DNA from 3 places in the Bradyrhizobium sp. S3.7.6 genome. Region 1 is predicted to be linked to each of the others. Evidence: riboswitches for the same ligand, from Rfam matches in the RefSeq annotation. Region 1 holds a riboswitch; each other region holds the start of a gene.

Region 1 (7,064 bases):
GATCGTCGAGATAGCGCAGCGCAATCCAGCCGCACATGAAGTGGTAGTCGACGCGATAGACTTCCATCGCGGGCACCGCCGCCGCACGCACCACGTCGTAGGCGGTCTTGAACTTGCCCTGGTCGAGCAGCTTTCGCGCGAGCAGGCGCCGCTCGCGCCACCAGGCATCGGTGTCCTGGGCCGCCATCGTGTCGGGCGCGGCGGCGAGGATCACCTCGGCGGCGTCGTCGATGCGGTCGTTCTGGAGATGCCACTGCGCGCGGCAGAGAACGTAGCCGAGATCGCGGCGTGCTTCGGTCGAGACGTCCTCGAGATAATCCTTGGCCTTGTTGGCCTTGCCGGTGACCGCCGAGCAGGCCTTGACGATCGCGAGCTCATCTTCGCCAAGCCGCTTGGCCGCGCGACGCGCACCTGCATAGTCCTTGGCGCCGAGGCGCTTGTCCATGCGGGCGCGATGATCGTCAGCGGTCAGGAGATCGCGGAACGCTTCGTAGGAATCCTCCTCGCTGCGCTCGGACAATTCGTCCGTGCGCCAGGCCTCGCGCACCAGGCGCGTAGCCCTGTCATTGTCGCCTTCACTCAGGAGCACGCGGGCGAGCGCGAACTTGCCCTTGGCGCTGGTCGGCCGGTCCATCGTGAACTTGTGCACGGTCGCCGCGTCGCTCTTCTCCTGCCACAGCCGCGCTTCGGCGCGGCGGCGGAGCAGGGCGCTGCTCGGCCAGTCCGGATTGGCGGCCAGGAAGCCGGCGTAGCGCTTGAATGGTGCCGTGCTCTCGGAATGGCGCAGCATGAACCAGTCGGCGAGCTTCTGTCCGGCCGGGTCGGCAATGCGGTCGCGCGCCGCGCTCGCATCGTCGGTCTTGCCCTTGCGCGCGAGATCGATGGCGTCCTTCAGCGCGGCGAGGTCGCCGGTGAGCGGCGGCGGCGCCGGCTTGTCCGAGGGCTCGTCGTCCTTCTTGGACTTGCGCTTGGCGTCGGCATGCTTGCCGTGGCGCGACTTCGCGGCAGCGTGACGCTGCTTGCCGCCGGCTTTCGTCTCATGCGTTTTCTTTGACGCCGACGATTTGTGACTGCTCTTCGCTGCCAGCTCGGCAGGAAGAAGGGCCAATGCGGCCACGGCAACGACACACGCGAGCGAGCGTAGGCACTGGTTCATTCGATGGTCCCCCTGCGAAACCACTACAAACCAAGGTCCGCGACGACATGCGGCTTGAGAATCAAAGACGACACCCCAAACGATGCCACGACATCGTTTCGCAGTCCTCACGCTCCTTCAACAATGCGGCAAAATACCGATGGGAACTCGGGAACTTCCGAAAAGGCGGGAAGGGCAATGCCTTCAATCTTTGTTAACGAATAGGGCTCGCGCGACGGTTGCGCGCGGTCAGGGGCGTCGCACGGGCCAGATTGCGCGTGTTCCCGCCGCCAAAACCGGTGTATTGAGTTCCCAACCGGTCCTTTCAGCTCTTACCCCCACCGCTCATGCCACTTTTCAACCAGTCGATCAGGCGCAAGATCGTCGGGATCGCCCTCGGATTGATCGTCCTGATGCTGGTCACCGCGATTCTTTCGATGGTGATGTCGAGCCAGGTCGGTGTCCTGCTCGACGAGCTGACCGATCGCTACATTCCGGCCTATGGCCATCTGGCGCGCGCCAACATCCGCTCGCTGGAGCGCTCGGTGGCGCTGCGGCGGATGGTTATGATGAAGATGCAGGCCCCCTCGGAGGAGGAGGCCTACGCGGCGCGCCTGCGCGAATTCGAGGAGGCCGATCGGAAGATCGACGAGGAAGCCGAGGCCGCGCGCACGCACATCAACGCGATCATCGACGACAAGAGGACGCCTTCCGACAATGCCGGGCTGGCGCGGATCGAGACCCGCATCGAAACCGCTCTCACCGAGCTGCGTCACGACATGAATGAGGACCACGCAAAACTCCTCAAGCAGGTCGAAGGCAAGCAGATGACGGAGGCGCGCGGGACCCTGGAGCATCTCGACACCATACGCGACCAGTTCAACCAGAAGATCGACGCGATCCGCGCCGACATGCTGAAGCAGGTCTTCGCCAGTACGGCGACAGTGATCGGTCGCCAGCACCAGGCGATGATCATTTCGGGCATCGTCACCATCCTCGCGGCGGTGGTCGGATTTGCTTTCGCGCTCCTCGTCTCCAGTGGCATCACGCGACCGGTGCGGCTGTTGCTCGCCGGCACCCGCGAGGTCGAGGCGGGCCGCTTCGACAAGACCATCACGGTCTCGACCCAGGACGAGATCGGCGAACTCGCCGCCGCCTTCAATCGCATGATCGAGCAGCTGCGGCACAACGAGCGGATCCGTGAGACCTTTGGCCGCTATATCGATCCCAAGGTGGCGCAGGGGCTGATCGACCGCCCGGAGGTCGCCATCGACGGCCAGCGCCGGGTGATGACCATCATGTTCTCCGACATGAGCGGCTTCACCTCGATGAGCGAGGGCATGACCCCGCGCGGCCTCGTCAAGGTCATGAACCACTATTTCACGGTGATGTCCGCGCCGATCCGGAGCCATCGCGGCGTCATCGATAAATATATCGGCGATGCCATCATGGCCTATTGGGGCCCTCCCTTCATTGAGGAGGACGAGCCGGCGCTGTTCGCCTGCTACGCCGCCATCGATATGGCCGATGAGGTGCCGGCGTTGCAGAAGCAATTGCCTGACCTGCTCGGCATCCGCGCCATGCCAGGCCCTTGTGATCTGCGCATTGGGATTGCCACCGGCGAGGTCCTGACCGGCAGCATCGGCTCCGAGCTGATGATGAGCTTTACGGTGATGGGCGACGCCGTGAACCTCGCCTCGCGTCTCGAGCTGGTCAACAAGATCTACGGCACGCGGATCCTGATCGCGCAGGCCACGGCGGACGCGATCGGCTCGAACCTCGAGCTGCGCGAGATCGATCGTCTGGCGGTGGCCGGCCAAAGCGCATCGCAGGCCATTTTCGAGGTGATGAGCAAGGCGCACGGGCTCAGCGTCCCGCAGGAGAGCCTGCGCGCGCGCTACGCCGAAGGCCTCGCCGCCTACCGCGCGCAGCGCTTCGACGAGGCTCGCGCCGCGTTCAATGCAGCGCTCGAAGCCGTGCCCGGCGACGGTCCCTCGCGCACGCTGCTCGGCCGCATCGCGCAGTTCGAGGCCAATCCGCCGGACGCAGCTTGGGATGGTGCCTGGCGGCTGGAGCAGAAATAGCCGTTCTTGCTGGGCTTGCACCGCCCTTGCTGGAAAAAACGTTTCTACTCGATAACGATGTTCGCCGTGACCTATTTCTCAGGCTTAGGTTTGACGTCCCTTGTGGCGTTTGATGGGGACACGCCGATGACAGAACTTCATGACAGGCTGGAACGGTTCGAGACGCTCACCGCCGAATGCGAGCTGATTGCCAAGCTCGCCACCGACAGCACCAAGCGCGAGTTCTATCTGAGACTCTCGGAGCAGTATCGTCAGCTGGCGGTGGATATGCGGAAGGCGATCGCGACCAAGGCCGCGGCCTGACGCCGCCTGCAATCCGTTCTTAATGTTTGGCGCGCATCCTTTGAGGATGCGAGCGTCGCGATCATGATTGCTCGCATTGGGAATGCCGAGGTCCGTTGCGGTGCAGCGCATCTCGCTGACGTCGCTTTGCCGCTCCTCACCAGGGCAATCCCATGCGCCTTCTCGCAGTCCTCATCTTCGCGCTCATGACGGCCGCCTGCAACCAGGAGCAGGACATCACCGGCTCGACCCCGGTCTGTGCGATGCGGAACTACAGCTCCTACAATCCCCGCGACATGAACCAGTGCGTTGCCGCCTGCAAGGCGTGCGACCACGGCAACACCGTCACCTGCACCACGTCATGCACCCTCAAGGGTGCCCACTGAGCGGCGGCGCTGGCTGGAGCTAGCGCTGAGGGTGCTCGGGCACCGGAACGATTCACATGGGTTAGTCATTGAAGCGGCAGGCAGGACGCGGAGTCCTATGGAATGGGTATGCTCGATCCCGGTCGGTTCCTGGTGTCGTGCTCGCATTGCGATGCAAGCCCGATGGCGGCCAACGTCAAACGTTCGAGCTGGTCTTCGTCGCCGCACGAGGTCCGCTTCGTATGCCCGCGCTGTCGCTGCGAGGAGACCGCCATCATCTCGGCCTCCGGTGAGCTGACCCCGATCCGACGCATCGACGCTCCGCTGCGCGACGTCACCGCGGCCTGGGCTCAGGCCCAGCGGCCAAGAGGTCGGGCGTAGCCCGCCCGTCACAGGGCCAAGAGGGCGGGCGTAGTCAGCTCTGCGCAAGTTTTGGAACCCGGCCTACGCCGACGCGTTTCCGCTCCGACATCAACGCATCGAGGCCCTGCGAATGATCAGCGAGCATTTCGACACCCGCACCCGGATCAACATGAAGCTGGCGCTGGATCGGGTCTGCCGCAATCGCCCGGTCGGCGAGGACCATTGCTTTCGCAGGTCCGTTGCCGAGAACATCATCCGCTGCGCGCTCACGGGCCGCACCGGCATCGGCCAACTCGTCGATGCCGGCGAGCGGGCGATGATCAGGACGCGTTCGGAGCGGGAGCCGGCCTGATTGCGCCAGCTCAATCTCCGGTGCGGTGCTTTGACCGCCATGCAACCGGCCGATTGACTCTCCGCTTGCCTGCCCCCTAGATTGGTCGGTGACGGTTCTCCTCACGGAGATCAAAAGGGAACGTGGTGCGAGGTTTTCCCGATACCGGGATATTCTCAACGCCACGGCTGCCCCCGCAACTGTAAGCGGTGAATCTTTCGTCATATGCCACTGGGAATCTCGGTCCTGGGAAGGCGACGTAAGGTAACGACCCGCGAGCCAGGAGACCTGCCGTCAGCCGTGGTCACACGCGAAGATGTCGGTCGGGGAGTACAGACATTAGCTTCACCGGAGCAATCGAACGCTCCGCCGTGAAACCTCGTTCGCTGTGACGTGCCACTGACGTCATACCGAGGTTACAAGAGTGTCCCGTAATGTCTTTGCCGCCAGGCGCTTCCGCGCCGGCCTTGTCGCGTTCGTTTCCCTGTATTCGCTCGATCTGTCCATTGCCCAGGCCCAGCAGTCGGCATCGCCCGATCTGCTGCCGCCGGTCGAGGTCGCGCCGACCGAGCGTCCGGCCAAGCCGCGAGCCGCGCGGCCTGCGCCCGACCAGCCCGAGCAGCGGCGCGTCGCTCGGGTGCCGAAGCCCGGGCTGGTGCCGGCGTCGCCCCCGGTTGCCGGGGTATCCGCCGCCAACCTGTTTCCGACGGTCGTCGTCAGTCCGACGGGTATCGTCACTCCGACCAATCTGGTTGCGAGCTCGGTGACGGTTCTGACCGCCAGAGACATGGAGCGCGATCAGCGCCGGACCGCATCCGATGCACTGAGCGCGGTTCCCGGCCTCAACCTCGTGCAGACCGGCGGCCCCGGCGGACAGACGTCGATCTTCATGCGCGGAACGAATTCCAACCACACCAAGGTCCTGATCGACGGCATCGACGTCAGCGATCCCAGCAACCCGAACCGTTCGTTTGATTTCGGCCAGTTGCTCACCTCCGACATTCAGCAGATCGAAGTCCTGCGCGGTCCGCAGGGCGGTCTCTACGGCGCAGACGCGCTGGGTGGCGTGATCTCCATCGTGACGAAGAAGGGTGACGGTCCCGCCCGCGCGACCGGCTCGGTCGAGGGAGGCTCGTTCGGAACGTTCAACCAGACCGCAGGCCTGAGCGGTTCACAGGACCACTTCAACTATGCCTTCAACGTTGCGCATTTCCACGCGAACGACGTGCCGGTGACACCGGTCGAATTGCTGCCGCCGGGGCAGAAGGCGATCGGCAACTATTACGACAATATGACCTATTCGACGAAGCTTGGCGTCGAATTGAGCGAAAACCTGACGCTCAATAGCGTGGCGCGGTACACCGACGCCACCCTGCGCTTTACCGGAGACACCTTCGATCCCGTCACATCCGCGAGCTTTCCCGCGGCCGCGCAAAGCACGCAGACGGTGCACCAGCTCTTCACGCGCGGGGAGGCGGTCTGGTCCGCTCTCGACGACCGGATGAAGAGCTATTTCGGCGTCAACTACACCAATCACTGGAACTACAACATCTCGCCCGGCGACGCGATGGCCACGATCACGACCGGCGACCGCGTCAAGTATGATTGGCACACCACGACCCAGCTCGCGCCCAACAACAATGTCATCATTGGCGCGGAGCATGAGACCGAAACACTGCAAACGGCGACGGTTTCGGCGCAAAACGTCAACAAGGCCGGATATATGGAGCTGCAGTCCCAGTTCCGGGATCGCATCTTCTTCACGGCCAATGTCCGGCAGGACGACAACGAGCGGTTTGGAGAGCATCCGACCTTTCGTCTGGCGTCTGCCGTGATCGTGCCGGTCACGGATACGAAGTTCAAGGGAAGCTACGGCACGGGGTTCAAGGCGCCGACGCTCAACCAGCTTTACGTCAGCTTTCCCGCGTTCTTCTTCTTTGCAAATCCCAACCTCAGGCCGGAGGAAAGCGTCGGGTACGACGCCGGCTTCGAGCAACCCTTGTTTGGCGATCGCGTTCGCTTCGGGTCGACCTACTTCCGCAACAACATCACGGACCTGATCCAGAGCACGTTCGATCCCGTGACATTCACGAGCACCAACACCAATATCGGCAAGGCGATCACGGAGGGCACGGAGAGCTTCGTCGCGGCTGCGATCACGGACCGGCTTCGCGTTCGTGCCGACTACACTTTTACCCGCGCGGTCGATGCGACGGCGGGACTGGAGCTGCTGAGGCGTCCGAAGGAGAAGTGGAGCGCAAATGTCATCTGGAATCCGATCGATCCACTGACACTTTCCGCAACCGTGTTGCACGTCGGGAGTTTCGTCGATGGTAACCGCGACTTCAGCATTCCGCGTCTGCTGGCTCCGGCCTACACCGTCGTCAACGTCGCAGCCGAATATCTGGTCACCGACCAGGTGAAGGTGTTTGGCCGGGTCGATAATCTCGCCAATGTGCACTATCAAAATCCGACCGGCTTTCTGCAGCCGGGACTGGGCGTCT
Region 2 (7,064 bases), 2.0 Mb from region 1:
GGTGCCCGAATTCAGTGAGCAGGATTTTGGCGACTGGACCGGCCTGCGGCATGACGAGCTCGCGGCGACCGGCGGCGAGGCCTATGCGCAGTTCTGGAGCAATCCGGCGCGCGGCCGGCCGCCGGGCGGCGAAAGTTTTGAGGATCAGGTCGCGCGCGTCCGGCTGGGTCTCGCGCAAATCGGCGCCGGCTCAGCAACGCTCGTCGTGCACTCCGGCACGATCCGCGCCGCACTCTGCATTGCTCTGGATCTGACACCACAAGCGGCCCTGCGCTTCGTGATCGATCCGTTGTCACTGACCCGGATCGACCGGCTCGCCACCGGCTGGCGCGTCGTCGCGGTCAATCAGCGCGCGGCTTGAGCTGGATCAGGCCGGGCGATCCGGCACGTTGGCCTGCGCGAAGGTCGCCATGCCGTTGTGAAGGCTGCACGCGAGCCGCACCAGCGGCAGCGCGATGGCGGCACCCGATCCTTCGCCGAGCCTGAGATCGAGGCTGATCAACGGCTGCACGTTCAGCGCGCGCAGCACCAGCCGATGCCCCTGCTCCGCCGATTGATGCGACGGCAGCAGGAATGGCTGGCACGACGGGTTCAGCCGCACCGCCGCCAACGCGGCCACGGATACGATGAAGCCATCGATCAACACGGGAATGCGGGCTTGTGCAGCCGCAATGATGGCGCCGCAGATCGCCGAGATTTCGAGGCCGCCGACGGCGCACAGGATCTTTTCCGGCGAAGCACCTGCAACGCCATGCCGCACGATCGCAGCGTCGATCACGCGCGCCTTGTGCGCACGGCCGGCCGCATCGACGCCGGTACCGCTGCCCGCGATCTCCTCGGCACTGATGCCAAGCAGGCTCGCCGCAATCGCCGCCGACGTCGTGGTATTGCCGATGCCCATCTCGCCGAAGATCAGGAGATCGGGCCTGCCGGCGTCTGCGCGCGCGACTGCGCGCTGACCGGCTTCGAAGGCGAATGCCAGCTCCGTGGGGGTGAGCGCGGCTTCCACGCTGAAGTCGCGCGTGCCGCTGCGCGGCTTGTCGGTGACGATTCCTGCCATCTCCTCCTGTGCCAGCGTACCGGCGTCGACGACCTCAAGGTTTGAGCCAAGCTCACGCGCCAGCACCGAGATCGCGGCACCGCCCGAGGCAAAATTCGCCATCATCGCGATGGTCACTCCTTGCGGATAGGCCGACACGCCCTGCGCGACGATGCCGTGATCGCCGGCGAAGACGATGATCGGCACCCGCGCGGCACGCGGCTGCTCGGTCGCCTGCAGGCCCGCAAGCTCGACCGCAAGCTGCTCCAGCCGGCCGAGCGCGCCAGCCGGCTTCGTCAGTTGCGCCTGACGCGCGAGCGCCGCCTCGCGATGGACAGCGGAGACATCGGGGCATTTCCGGGTGACCCATTCAGGGAGCATGCTGCCTCGCTTACGGCCTGCGCTTGAGAATGTAGCTGTCCATGATCCAGCCGTGCCGCTCGCGCGCATCCTGTCGCGCGGCGATGATGTGCGGGCCGATCTCGGCCAGAACGCCCGACATGACGATCTGATCGGGCATGCCGAGATAAGCGCCCCACCAGATGTGCAGCCCCGCAGGATCGAGCGACTGGAACGCCGTGCCGCCGTCGAGCATCACCACCACGGTATCGACGCCTTGCGGCCAGCCGCCCTCGCGCAAGCGGCGCCCCGTCGTGACGAGGAAGGGTTCGCCGATGTCGTTGAGCGGCAGCGCATGCGCCGCGCACAGCGCCTGGATCGAGGTGATGCCGGGCACAACTTCGATATCAGGCAAGGGATCGAGCCGCCGCGCAATGCGCAGCGAGGAATCGTAGAGCGAAGGATCGCCCCAGATCAGCAGCGCGACCTTGCCATCATCACCGAGATGGCTGGCGATCGTCTGCGACCAGGCCGCGGCCACGGCCTCGTGCCAATCGTCCACGCCCTTGTGATAATCCGCTTCACCGGCATCGCGCACGGGAAGATCGAACTCGGCAATGCGCGTCGTTTGATTGGTGAGCACATCCGCGCAGATCGTCCGCCTGAGATCTGCGAGATCGGACTTCGCCGTCCCCTTGCGCGGGATCAGGATGAGATCGGCCGCGTTGATGGCTTGAACGGCGGCGCGCGTGAGCTGCTCGGGATCGCCGCAACCGATGCCTATCAGGGAGAGCGTGAGCATCGTGAGTGCGAAGGGCGGCCATCACGGCCGCCCGTTCGCTTGTCTCTCTCAAGCCGCGTTATGCAAACGCGGGGTAACGAGGCCGGGCGCGGTGACGCCGCGCAGCGACTTCGCCAGCGCCAGCACACCGAGGTCGGCCAGCGGCTCGATCACGATGACGAGCGCGTAGGAGGCCGCGAAGGTCGCGATGTTGACGAGGTTGGTCGCACCGAAGCCCGAGCCATAGAGGGCCCAGAACGCGACCCAGGCGATGACGCCGGCCTGATACGTGGTCGAAAGCGCCAGCGCCTGGCGATACCTGAGATCGACATAGGCGGTGTTGCGGGCAATGATCCGCGCGGCGATCGCCTGGATCCCGAACAGCGGCACCAGCAGCGTGGTGACGTTCATGCCGAATTGCGGCAGATCGGGCGGCTCGAAGAAGATGCCCTGGAACAACAGTCCGAACGCAAGGCCGAAGGCCGCGGGCGCTGCCCCAAACAGCAGGAACAGGGTCGAGCCGAGGATGAAGTGCACCTCGGAGACGCCGACCGGGAAGTGCGGCAGGATCTCGAAGAAGACGAACACGAGGCCCGTGGTGGCGAGCGTCCGCGCCGCGAACGACGTGATGCCCTGCTCGCGCACGGTCTCGACCGCGAGCTTCAGCGCAACGCCGCCGACGGCGATGCCGGTTGCGTAACTCAACACGAGCTTGGCGCCCGATACGACTCCGGGTTCGATATGCATGGTTCAGTTCCTTCCTGCCGTCACACCCGACGGCCTTGGCCACAAGACATGCACGGCCGGTCTCCTGGCTCGCGGTTCACTGGGGTTCTCCGGCCTTCCCGGGCCTTGCGGCCCAGTGGCTGATCGGAGTCCCTCACCGCTTACAGTCGCGGGGGCGGCTGGGGTTTTGGGCGGCGCAACTGTCCGCCCACCCCCATTCCCGATTATGCTCCGGCGGTTTGCGCCGCCTCGAGCACCATGCATCTCCTGTGTGCCCCTTTCGCCAGCCGGGCGTCAAGGGGCGAAGGGCGGCCGGGACGGTCATGACGGATAATCCCCGGCCAGTGCGCCGAACAGGATCACGGCGGCCATCGAGGCAGCGCCGCCCCGCGCAAGTTGCTCGGCCAGCTCGGCAATGGTGGTGCGGACCAGCCGCTCGTCGGGACGACCGAGGGATTCGGCGAACAGCGCCGGGGTATCAGGCGCGAGGCCGTGCTCGATCAATTTTGCGACAAGCGCCGGAAAGGTGCGCCGGCCCATATAGACCACGGTGGTCGCTTCGGGATCAGCCAGCGCCGCCCAGTTCAAATTCTGCGGCAGCTCGCCGGTGACATCGGCCCCGGTCACGAACTGCACCCGGCGCGAGGTGTGGCGCCGGGTCAGGGGAATGCCGGCTTGCGCAGCGGCGACACAGGCCGAGGTGATTCCGGGAATGATCTCGTAGCCGATGCCAGCTTCGCGCAGCGCCTCCAGCTCCTCCTCGAGCCGGCCAAAGATACCCGCATCGCCCGATTTCAGCCGCACCACACGGACACCAGCCGCGGCATAGTCGACCAGCAGGCGGTTGACGTGGTGCTGCTTGGTCGAGGGCCGCCCTGCCCGCTTCCCGACCGCGACGAGATTGGCGCCGGGCCGGGCCAGATCGAGGATCGCACCGGAGGCGAGGTCGTCATAGAGCACGACGTCGGCATCGCGCAGCCGCGCGGCACCTTTGAGCGTGAGGAGCTCCGGGTCGCCGGGGCCGGCCGAGATGAAAGTGACAAAACCGCTCACCGATCCTCCGCGATCAGATGGAAGAACGTGCCGGTGGCATGACCGCGGCGCGAGCCGGTCTCGGCGATGACCGCGCCTGTTGCATCGTGCACGACCGCCAGCGGCGTATCCGGCTGCGCGATAATCGTCGAATAGTGGAACTCATGACCGCGCAGGCGCGCGCCGGCCTGATGGCCCGGCATCGGCGCGGCGAGCGCAGCGAGACGATAGCCGAGATGCATGCGGCGCTTGGCAAAGCTCGTCTCCAGTCCGAGCAGGCCCGTCATCTCATGACGGACGCCGTCGGCGTCGGTCAGAGCGGTTCCCAGCACCATGTAGCCCCCGCATTCGCCGTGCACCGGCCGTTTGTCAGCGAAGGCACGCAGACCGTAGCGAAAGCGAGCATTGGCCGCGATCTTCCCCGCGTGCAGCTCAGGGTAGCCGCCGGGCAGCCAGCAGACATCGGCACTCGCGTCAGGCGCTTCATCGGCAAGCGGCGAGAAGGTCGATATCTCGGCGCCCGCCGCGCGCCAGGCTTCCAGCATGTGCGGATAGATGAAGGAGAACGCGGCATCGCGGGCCAACGCAATGCGCTGCCCGGGCGGCGTCACATTCATGCCGTTTGCCGCCGGTTGCGGCGACCAGCTCGCTGCCGATCGCAGCACCGCATCGAGATCGACATGCTCGGCGACGAAGCGCGCGGCTTCGTCGATCAGCTTGCCGATCTCGGCCTGCTCCTCGGCCTGCACCAGGCCGAGATGCCGTTTCGGCAGGCTGATCTCGGCATGGCGCGGCAGCGCGCCGAACACGGCGATGCCGGCGTCGTTGAGTGCACGCCGCACGAGATCTTCATGACGTGGGCTGGCGACGCGGTTGAGCACCACGCCGGCAAGGCGCACACCGGCGCGATAGTCACGAAGGCCTGCGGCGATCGCCGCCGCCGTCTGCGCCTGTCCGGAGGGATCGATCACCAGCAGCACCGGCCAGCCCAGCATCTCAGCAATGTCGGCGGTGGCGCCGGTGCCGGAGACGCCGCGCGCGGCGACGCCGTCGAACAGGCCCATCGAGCCCTCCGCGAGCACGACATCGGCATCAGTGCCGCGACCGACGAGATGAGCTATCGCCCCGCGATCCATCGCCCAGCTATCGACGTTGACGGAAGCGCGCCCCGTCGCAGCGGCATGGAAGGCGGGATCGATATAATCGGGCCCGCTCTTGAAGCACTGCACGTTCAATCCGCGATTGCGCCAGGCGCGCGCCAGCGCCAGCGTCAGCGTGGTCTTGCCGACGCCGGAGGCCGGCGCGGAGATGACGAGCCCTGCCGGCATCACGATGCCTCCGGAAAGCGCGGATCGGCACCGACCGGCCGATAGCGGCGGTCGTAGTCGACGGCATAGAGACGGCTCTCGTCAAAATCCGCAGCACCAAGCGTCTTGCCGACCAGGATCAGCGCCGTGCGCTCCATCTCGGTGCCGACGGCGGCATCGAGCGTCGCCAGCGTGGCGCGAACGATGCGCTGGTCCGGCCAGCTCGCACGCCAGACGATCGCGACGGGGCAATCCGCGCCGTAATGCGGCGTGAGCTCTGCGACGACCTTGTCGAGCAGATGGATCGACAGATGGATCGCGAGCACCGCTCCGGTGGCGGCGAACGCTGCGAGCTTTTCGCCCTCAGGCATCGCGCTGGCGCGGCCCGGCGTGCGCGTCAGCACCACTGACTGGGCAAGACCGGGCAGCGTCAGCTCAGCCTCTAGTGCAGCTGCTGCAGCCGAGAAGGACGGCACGCCCGGCGTGACCGTGTAGGGAATACCGAGCGCGCGCAGGCGGCGAAGCTGCTCGCCCATCGCCGACCAGATCGCGAGATCGCCCGAATGCAAGCGGGCAACATCCTTGCCGTCCGAATGCGCGGCAGCGATCTCCGCGATGATCTCGTCGAGCGACAGCGGTGCGGTGTTGACGATGCGGGCGCCGGGCGGGCAATGCGCCAGCACGCCCTCGGGCACCAGCGAGCCCGCATAGAGGCAGACCGGACAGGCCGCGATCAAGTCGCGTCCGCGCAACGTCAGCAAATCCGGAGCGCCCGGCCCGGCACCGATGAAGTGCACCGTCATGCGCCGTCTCCTTCCGCGATCGCGGCGGTCGCGGTGCGATCCCGCGAGACCGCCCGCGTCGCAATCAATCGCGCGCGAGGGCCAGCCGCAACGAGCGCAGCGGCTTCAGCGACCGAGCCCGTGCCGAACTTTTCCGCGACGAGTTTTGACTGCGTCGGCGTGTGGATGTTAGCCAACGCTTCAGCCGAGACTGCCTTGATCGGCACGCCGCATTCGCGCGCGAGCTGTTTGAGCGGCTCCGCTTCCGCCTTGTCGCTAACAGTCGCGACCGCCGCAAGGCCCTCGGGACCACCGGCCGCCAGCAGCGCCTCGCGCAGCGAAGCCAGCGTGACATCCTTCTTGAATCCGAGTCCGGCGACTTTCATCGAACCGCACTCCATTGCACCACGGGCCGCGACGCTTCCCAGGACCGGTAGCGGCCGAGCGGCGCGGCATGGGCAATCTCGACCCGCATCAACTCGCCGCCATGGCGCTGGTGCAGCTCGCCGAGCAGCGCTTCCGTTTCCAGCGTCACCGCATGCGCGACGAGCCGAGCACCCGGCACAAGCCGTGACCAGATGGCATCGAACATCTCGATATCGAGACCGCCACCGATGAAGACCGCGTCCGGCGCTTCCAGTCCGGCAAGAGCTTCGGGCGCGCTCCCCGTGATGACGGTGATCCGATGCGCCAATCCGAACGCTGTTGCATTGCTGCGGATATTCGCGGCACGATCCTCGCGCGCCTCGATGGCGCTCGCCGTCCCGCCGCACAGCGCCCATTCGACCGAGATCGAGCCAGAACCCGCGCCGATATCCCACAGCCGCTCGCCGGGACGCGGCGCCAGCGCCGAGAGCGCCAGCGCGCGCACCGGCCGTTTGGTGATCTGGCCGTCGTGAGCAAAGAGATCGTCGGACAGGCCGGAGCTGCGGGGAATGCCTTGCCCGCCCCTCGCCTCGACGGCCACTGCGACCAGGTTTTCGGCGAGATCGCCCGCAAAGCCGTCGGCACGATGCTCAGCGATGCTTTCGCGCGCCCCGCCGAGCGCGGCGAGAGTC
Region 3 (7,064 bases), 2.0 Mb from region 1:
GCATGGCGCGGTGTGCGGGCAAGATCGTGATAGTCGGCATCGCGCGTGGTCGCATCGCCGCGCTCGGGCTGAACCGCGATGATCGATCGGCCACTTGCGACGGCTGCGAATTGAAATGCACCGTCGCGACAGCTCGGGTCATCCTCCGGCGCGCCCCAGGCCTGCGCGAGATCATCCTGCAAGGCTTGCGGCAGGCGCGAGAGCGCCGCGCGGTAGTCGGCGACGCTCCAGGTCAGTTGCTGCTTCAGCAACGTTTCGCCAAGTGCGGAGACCGGCACAACATCGAAGCCGGCCTCTGTCAGGTCAGACAGCAATGCCTCCACCGACGCCAGCGCATCGAGCCCGACGGCATGCGCGATCTGATGCGGACGGCCCGGGTAGTTCGAGAGCACGAGCGCCACCCGCTTCTCGGCGGCTGGCGTCGCCGCGAGGCGCCGCCAGGCCGCAACGCGCGCGGCGACGGCCTTGACGCGCTCCTCGTCGGGCCGGTGCGCCAGATGCGAAAATTGCAGATCGGGATCACGCTCCGCGGCCGATTTGAAACTCACCACGCCCGCGAACAGGCGGCCGTCGACCTCCGGCAGCACCACATGCATCGCGAGATCGCCGGGCGACAGGCCGCGCAGCGACTCCGCCCAGTCTTCGCGCCGTGCCGATGAGAGCGCGACCTGGAAGACGGGACATGATGCAGCATCGAACGGTGTCGTGCCGTCGTCGCCCATCGCCGAGAACGCCGTCGCGTTGACGATCGCGGCCGGAGGATTCGTCGCGAAATAGGTCCGCAGCCAGTCCGCAACGCCCGGAGCCTTCAGCGAGGTGACGAACGCGCCGTACGCGTCAAAGCCGCGCTCGCGCAGCGCCGCGATCAGGGCGTCGACCGGCCCGGTATCCGCGGCGGTGAGATAGGAGCGATAGAAGGTCACGAACGCGAGCGGCTTTCCCTCGCCTGCCATCGGCGCAGCAATGACGCCACGCGCGGGATCGTAAAAGCCCATCTCAGGCAGGTTCATCTCGCCGACGACCGGGCCTGCGTAAAGGCCCGAGGCCAACGCGAGCTGCGCGATCGCGGCCTGCGCTGCAACAGGACCGCCGGTGTCACAGAGCACCTTGAGCCGGCGCAGCGTCGAAACCGGCAGGGTCGAGTAGGCATCGAGCCGCGTGTCGTCGCGGCCGTCGGCCGGCAGCACGGCCAGCACGATATTGCGGTCCTTCGCCAGCTGCTGCAGGGCCGCGAGCCCGTACGGCCAATAGGATTCACCGCCGATCAGGCGCACCAGGATGCCGCGTGCCTGCGACAGCGTGCGCTCGACATAGGTGTCGACCGACAACGGATGACGCAGCTCCGCGAGATTGGCGAGCCGCAGCGACGGCAGGCTGTTGCGGCCGCGCCGCCAGCCGGCCGCGAACGCGGCAAGGTCGGAATCCGAGTACGAGAGCACCACGAGATCGGCCGGGTCCTGGCCGATGTCCCTTGGCGTCGCAGTCTCCTCGAGACCGCGGCTCTCGCGGAAGACGACGTGCATCAGATACCAGATCCTGAAAGCCCAAGTCCGACCTTGATCGCGGCCTCGTCGATATCGCCGTGCTCGCCGATCACGACGAGCTTCGACTGCCTGAGAGCTGCGCCCCAGGGCTTGTCGAACTGGTGGCGCACGCGCTCGCCGACCGCTTGCAGCAACAGGCGCATCGGCTTGCCCGCGACCGCGATATAGCCCTTGACGCGCAGCACGTTCTGCTCGCGCGAAAGACGCTGCACCGATGCGACCAATGCTTCGATGTCGGTAACCTCCGGAAGATCGATCACGACGGAGGCGAAATCGTCGTGCTCGTGATCCTCCTCGCCGTCGTGATGCGAGGGGCGCGCGGCGAGATCGTTCTCTGCGGCAGCGCCGAGGCCAAGGATGACACGCGCATCGATCGCGCCATCGGTGACGGATAGCATCGGCACGCGGCGCGGCATCTCCGCGGTGATGGCGGCTTTGGCGGCTTCGATCCCTGCGGGCCCCGCAAGATCAGCCTTGGTCAGCAGCACGATGTCGGCGCAGGCGATCTGGTCCTCGAACACTTCCGACAGCGGCGTCTCGTGATCGAGATTTCCATCCGCCGCGCGCTGCGCTTCCACCGCAGCCGGGTCCGGCGCAAAACGGCCGGCGGCGACAGCCTCGGCATCGGCGAGCGCAATCACGCCGTCGACCGTGATCCGCGAGCGGATCTCCGGCCAGTCGAACGCCTTCAACAGCGGCTTCGGCAGCGCCAGGCCCGAGGTCTCGATCAGGATGTGATCGGGCCGCACCGGCCGCGCCAAGAGCTTTTCCATGGTCGGAATGAAATCGTCCGCAACGGTGCAGCAGATGCAGCCATTGGCGAGCTCGACGATGTTCTCCTCCGGGCAGTTGGCATCGGCGCAGGATTTCAGGATCTCGCCGTCGACGCCCTCGCTGCCGAACTCGTTGACGAGCACCGCGAGCTTCTTGCCGTCAGGGTTTGCGAGCAGATGCTGGATCAGCGTCGTCTTGCCTGAGCCGAGAAAACCGGTGACCACCGTCACAGGGACTTTTGCGAGCGAGTTCATTCGGCGGCCTCCGGCAACACGGCAATGGGGGGAATGCGGGCAAGCGACTGCTTGCGGAAGATTTCGGGACGGCTGCGCCAGGGCACGAGGCCATCGGGCGCGGCGGCATAGGCCGCAGCACCCGCGACCACGTCGCTCGCATGGGCCTCTGACAGACGGCCATAGACATAGGACCAGCGGCCGGGCGCGCTGAGCGCAACCGAGCAACCCTGGCTGCATGCCGACAGGCATTCAACGGGAACCACATTGACGCCCTCAGGCGCGCCGGCGTCGAGGATCGCACCATGCAGGCGCTTGCCGGGCGTCGTCTCACCCTCGTCGAGCGTCTGGCCGGCACGGCAGGTAATACAGACGTGAAGTGTGACGGTCATCGCCTCTTCCAGGATAAACAGCGGGAGGCGAAGAGGCACACGGACCATTCCCCCGAAGGTCCGTTTCCCCGTCGCGGAACACCCCGTCCGCCGGTCCAAAACTCGTCCGCGCTGGCAGGTCTCCCGGCTTGCGGAGCAGGGCTTTTGGCCCTTCGATCCCCGCCTTCCCGATCCCCTGCGGGGGATCAGTGGCCTCGGGCATCTCTCCGGTCACGGTCGCGGGGGCGGCTGCAGTTTGGAGCCGAATCTTGTCGATTCGGACCCTATCGCATTCCCTCTTCGCCTGTCATAGGACAGGAACCAACGCCGGGCCACCATTTGCCCCCGGCCGCCTCTTGTCAAGCCGAAGGACCCTGTCAGATGACGCCTGAACCGGATACCCAAACGGCCGAGGAAACCGACGCCCGCCACGCCGCGAAAATGGCGAAAATCAAGGTCGCCCGCGACAAGATCATGGCGACCAAGAGCGGCGAGAAGGGCCTCATCATCGTCCACACCGGCGCCGGCAAGGGCAAGTCCTCCTCCGCTTTCGGCATGATCGTCCGCTGTGTCGCCCATGGCTTCCCCTGCGCGGTCGTGCAGTTCATCAAGGGCGCCTGGGACACCGGCGAGCGGCGCCTGCTCACCGGCCATTTCGGCGAGCTCTGCCAGTTCCATGCGATGGGCGAAGGTTTCACCTGGGAGACGCAGGACCGCGCCCGCGACATCGCCGCGGCGCAGGCCGGCTGGGCGAAGGCCAAGGAGCTGATATCAGATTCCAATCTGCGCATGGTCGTGCTCGACGAGATCAACATCGCGCTGCGCTACGACTATCTCGACATCGCCGAGGTCGTCGACTTCCTGAAAACGCACAAGCCGCCGATGACGCATGTCGTGCTCACCGGGCGCAATGCCAAGGACGAGCTGATCGAGATCGCCGATCTCGTCACCGAGATGACGCTGGTCAAGCACCCCTTCCGCTCCGGCATCAAGGCGCAAGCCGGCGTCGAGTTCTGACGACGCCAGATTCTGAAAACACCATGGCGCGCGCATTGATGATCCAGGGGGCCGGCTCGGACGTGGGCAAGTCGCTCATCGTCGCCGGCCTCGCCCGCGCCTTCACGCGGCGCGGCCTGCGCGTGCTGCCCTTCAAGCCGCAGAACATGTCGAACAACGCGGCCGTGACCGTCGACGGCGGCGAGATCGGCCGCGCGCAGGCTCTGCAGGCGCTCGCCGCCGGTGTCGAGCCGCACACCGACATGAATCCGGTGCTGCTCAAGCCCGAGACCGACGTCGGCGCGCAGGTGATCGTGCAGGGAAAGCGCATCGCGGCCGCGCGGGCGCGCGAATATGCGGCGATGAAACCGTCGCTGATGGGCGCGGTGCTGGAAAGTTTCGAGAGGCTGAAAGCGCGCGCCGATCTGGTCCTGGTCGAAGGCGCCGGCAGCCCGGCCGAGGTCAACCTGCGCAAGGCCGACATCGCCAATATGGGCTTTGCGCGCAAGGCCGACGTGCCCGTCGTGCTGGTCGGCGACATCGACCGCGGCGGCGTCATCGCCCAGCTCGTCGGCATCAAGACGGTGATCGACCCCGACGATGCCGCGATGATCGAGGGTTTCGTCATCAACAAGTTCCGCGGCGACCCCTCGCTGTTCGACGACGGCTACAAGCTGATCGAGCAGAAGACCGCGTGGCGCGGCCTCGGCGTACTGCCCTGGTTCGCGCGCGCCGGCGAGCTGCCGGCCGAGGATGCGCTGGGGCTGAGCGACGCGCGCAAGCCAGGCCAGTGCAAGATCGCCTGCCTCGCGCTGTCGCGGATCGCCAATTTCGATGATCTTGATCCGCTGAAACTCGAACCTGGCGTCGATCTCGTGATGGTGCGGCCGGGCGAAGCCATCCCCGGCGACGTCCGCCTCGTCATCATCCCCGGCTCGAAATCCACCCGCGGCGATCTCGCCTTCCTGCGCGCGCAGGGCTGGGACATCGATCTCCTGGCGCATCATCGCCGCGGCGGCCATGTGCTTGGCCTCTGCGGCGGCTATCAGATGCTCGGGCGCAGCGTCGCCGACCCTGACGGCATCGAAGGTCCCGCAGGCGATACGCCGGGTCTCGGACTTCTGGACGTCGCCACAATGATGAGCCCGCAGAAGACGCTGACGCGCGTCGCGGCCGTGCATGCCGCCACGGACCAGCCGATCGACGCCTACGAAATCCACATCGGCCGCACCGACGGACCGGATCGCGCGCGCCCGTTTGCGAAACTGAATGGGGAGCCGGAGGGCGCGATCTCGCGCGATGGCCGCGTGCAGGGCAGCTATTTGCACGGCCTGTTCACGTCGGACGATTTCCGCAAGGCGTATCTCGCAAAGCTCGACATTCCGGCAGGCGACGAGCCTTATCACAGCAGGGTTGAGAGCGCGCTCGATGCCCTCGCCGATCACATCGAACAGCATCTCGACGTCGGCGGCCTGCTCGCGCTAGCGCGCTAGCGCCTCGGCAAGGCGCGTCCATTCGGCTTCGCTGCCGGGAAGCCCGAGGCGCAGCCATGCCGGCTCTTTCGCGAATACGCGCGACCAGATTTGGCTACGCGCCAGTTTCTCCTGCGCAGCAAGCGCATCAGGCGTCTCGTAGAGACGAAACAGCGGCGCACCACCGACGAGCCGCCAGCCTTGCGACTGCACGATGTCGTCGAGGCGGGCACAGTCGCGTGCGAGCCGCGCTGACGTCGCCTCGGCCCAGGCGTCGTCACGCAAGGCGCGGCAGCCGATCGCGATCGCCGCTCCCGACACCGGCCACGGACCTGACGCCGCCGCGAGCTTGGCGATGTCGGCCGCATTGCCGAGCGCAAACCCAAGCCTCAGGCCGGCAAGACCATAGAATTTGCCGAAGGAGCGCAGGACCAGCAGTCCAGGCCGATCCGCCTCGGATGCGAGCGACAGCTGCGGGGCAGCATCGGCAAAACTCTCGTCGATGACGAGACGGCCGACGCGCGGCAGCAGCGCCAGCAAATCCTTTGGCGCAAAACGCCGGCCATCGGGATTGTTGGGATTGACGACGACGGCGAGATCCGCGCCCGCCAGCGCGTCGAGCTCGCCGACCTCCTGGACATCCCAACCCGCAATCGACAAGACCCCGGCATATTCATTGTAGGTCGGCGCAAGGATGCGCGCGCGGCCGGCTGGCGCCAGTTGCGGCAGCAATTGAATGGCGGCCTGCGCACCACCCATCGCGACGAGCGGCGCGCTTGTGCCGTAAGCGTGCTGCGCGGCCTGATGCAGGCTCTCGATCTCGGCCCGCGACGGCAGCGCGTTCCACGCGCGCGCGCTCACCTCGCCCACGGGATAAGGCAGGCGGTTGATCCCGGTCGACAGATCGATCCAGTCCTCCGCGCGCCCGCCAAATCGCTGCTGGGCCAGATCGAGATTTCCACCGTGCTCGCGCATGCCCCGTTCTTTCACGCGAAGGCCAGGATCGCAAGGATGCCGGCGAGCAGCAGCATGGCGCGGCGGTAGATCGTCAACCCCCGGCTGATGTCCGCGGCAAGCGGATCGCGCGCGCCATCGTTGAGCCAGGGTTCGTTGGTGATGCTGCCGTGATAGATGCGGGGGCCGCTGAGCCGCACGCCAAGCCCCCCGGCCATGGCCGCTTCCGGCCAGCCGGCATTGGGCGAGCGGTGACGGCGGGCATCGCGCGTCATGCACGACAGCGCCTCCGAGCGCCGCGACGCCAACAGGACGAACAGAAAGCCGGTCAGCCGCGCCGGAATGAAGTTTGCGACATCGTCGATCCGTGCCGCGGCCCAGCCAAAAGCTTCGTGGCGCTCGTTGCGATGGCCGATCATGGAGTCCAGCGTGTTGATCGCCTTGTAGCCCAAAATGCCGGGCAGTCCGAACAGCGCGCCCCAGAACACCGGCGCCACGATGCCGTCGGAGGCGTTTTCCGCAAGGCTCTCGATAGCCGCGCGCGCGATGCCGGCTTCGTCGAGCGTTGCGGGATCGCGTCCGACGATGCGCGAAACCGCATCGCGCGCAGCAGCGATGTCGCCGGCCAGCAACGGCTTCGCGACGGCAGCGACATGATCATGGAGCGAGCGCAAGGCGACCAGCGGCCAGGCCAGCACACCCACGAGTATGATCTCCATC

Evidence for each region. Region 1 has a riboswitch for cobalamin ahead of ACVJ5M_RS23355 (TonB-dependent receptor domain-containing protein). Riboswitches for the same ligand answer to the same signal wherever they lie in the genome.
Region 2: another riboswitch for cobalamin. It lies ahead of ACVJ5M_RS33555 (energy-coupling factor ABC transporter permease); the one in region 1 lies ahead of ACVJ5M_RS23355 (TonB-dependent receptor domain-containing protein).
Region 3: another riboswitch for cobalamin. It lies ahead of ACVJ5M_RS33620 (DUF1636 domain-containing protein); the one in region 1 lies ahead of ACVJ5M_RS23355 (TonB-dependent receptor domain-containing protein).

Annotation. Positions count from the first base shown of each region.
Region 1 covers NZ_JBSSEQ010000001.1:4,828,939-4,836,002, forward strand. Annotated here, with positions in the region: gene ACVJ5M_RS23325 (lytic transglycosylase domain-containing protein) at 1-1,156, opposite strand, end outside; gene ACVJ5M_RS23330 (adenylate/guanylate cyclase domain-containing protein) at 1,483-3,219, shown strand; gene ACVJ5M_RS23335 (hypothetical protein) at 3,346-3,522, shown strand; gene ACVJ5M_RS23340 (hypothetical protein) at 3,675-3,887, shown strand; gene ACVJ5M_RS23345 (hypothetical protein) at 3,990-4,247, shown strand; gene ACVJ5M_RS23350 (hypothetical protein) at 4,360-4,581, shown strand; cobalamin riboswitch at 4,657-4,870, shown strand; gene ACVJ5M_RS23355 (TonB-dependent receptor domain-containing protein) at 4,985-7,064, shown strand, end outside.
Region 2 covers NZ_JBSSEQ010000001.1:6,857,621-6,864,684, forward strand. Annotated here, with positions in the region: gene ACVJ5M_RS33540 (histidine phosphatase family protein) at 1-361, shown strand, start outside; gene cobT (nicotinate-nucleotide--dimethylbenzimidazole phosphoribosyltransferase) at 368-1,420, opposite strand; gene cobF (precorrin-6A synthase (deacetylating)) at 1,431-2,180, opposite strand; gene ACVJ5M_RS33555 (energy-coupling factor ABC transporter permease) at 2,229-2,906, opposite strand; cobalamin riboswitch at 2,944-3,161, opposite strand; gene cobA (uroporphyrinogen-III C-methyltransferase) at 3,207-3,938, opposite strand; gene ACVJ5M_RS33565 (cobyrinate a,c-diamide synthase) at 3,935-5,245, opposite strand; gene cobM (precorrin-4 C(11)-methyltransferase) at 5,245-6,027, opposite strand; gene ACVJ5M_RS33575 (cobalamin biosynthesis protein) at 6,024-6,392, opposite strand; gene ACVJ5M_RS33580 (bifunctional cobalt-precorrin-7 (C(5))-methyltransferase/cobalt-precorrin-6B (C(15))-methyltransferase) at 6,389-7,064, opposite strand, start outside.
Region 3 covers NZ_JBSSEQ010000001.1:6,870,891-6,877,954, forward strand. Annotated here, with positions in the region: gene cobN (cobaltochelatase subunit CobN) at 1-1,523, opposite strand, end outside; gene cobW (cobalamin biosynthesis protein CobW) at 1,523-2,572, opposite strand; gene ACVJ5M_RS33620 (DUF1636 domain-containing protein) at 2,569-2,943, opposite strand; cobalamin riboswitch at 3,040-3,263, opposite strand; gene cobO (cob(I)yrinic acid a,c-diamide adenosyltransferase) at 3,304-3,939, shown strand; gene ACVJ5M_RS33630 (cobyric acid synthase) at 3,963-5,411, shown strand; gene cobD (threonine-phosphate decarboxylase CobD) at 5,400-6,365, opposite strand; gene cbiB (adenosylcobinamide-phosphate synthase CbiB) at 6,377-7,064, opposite strand, start outside.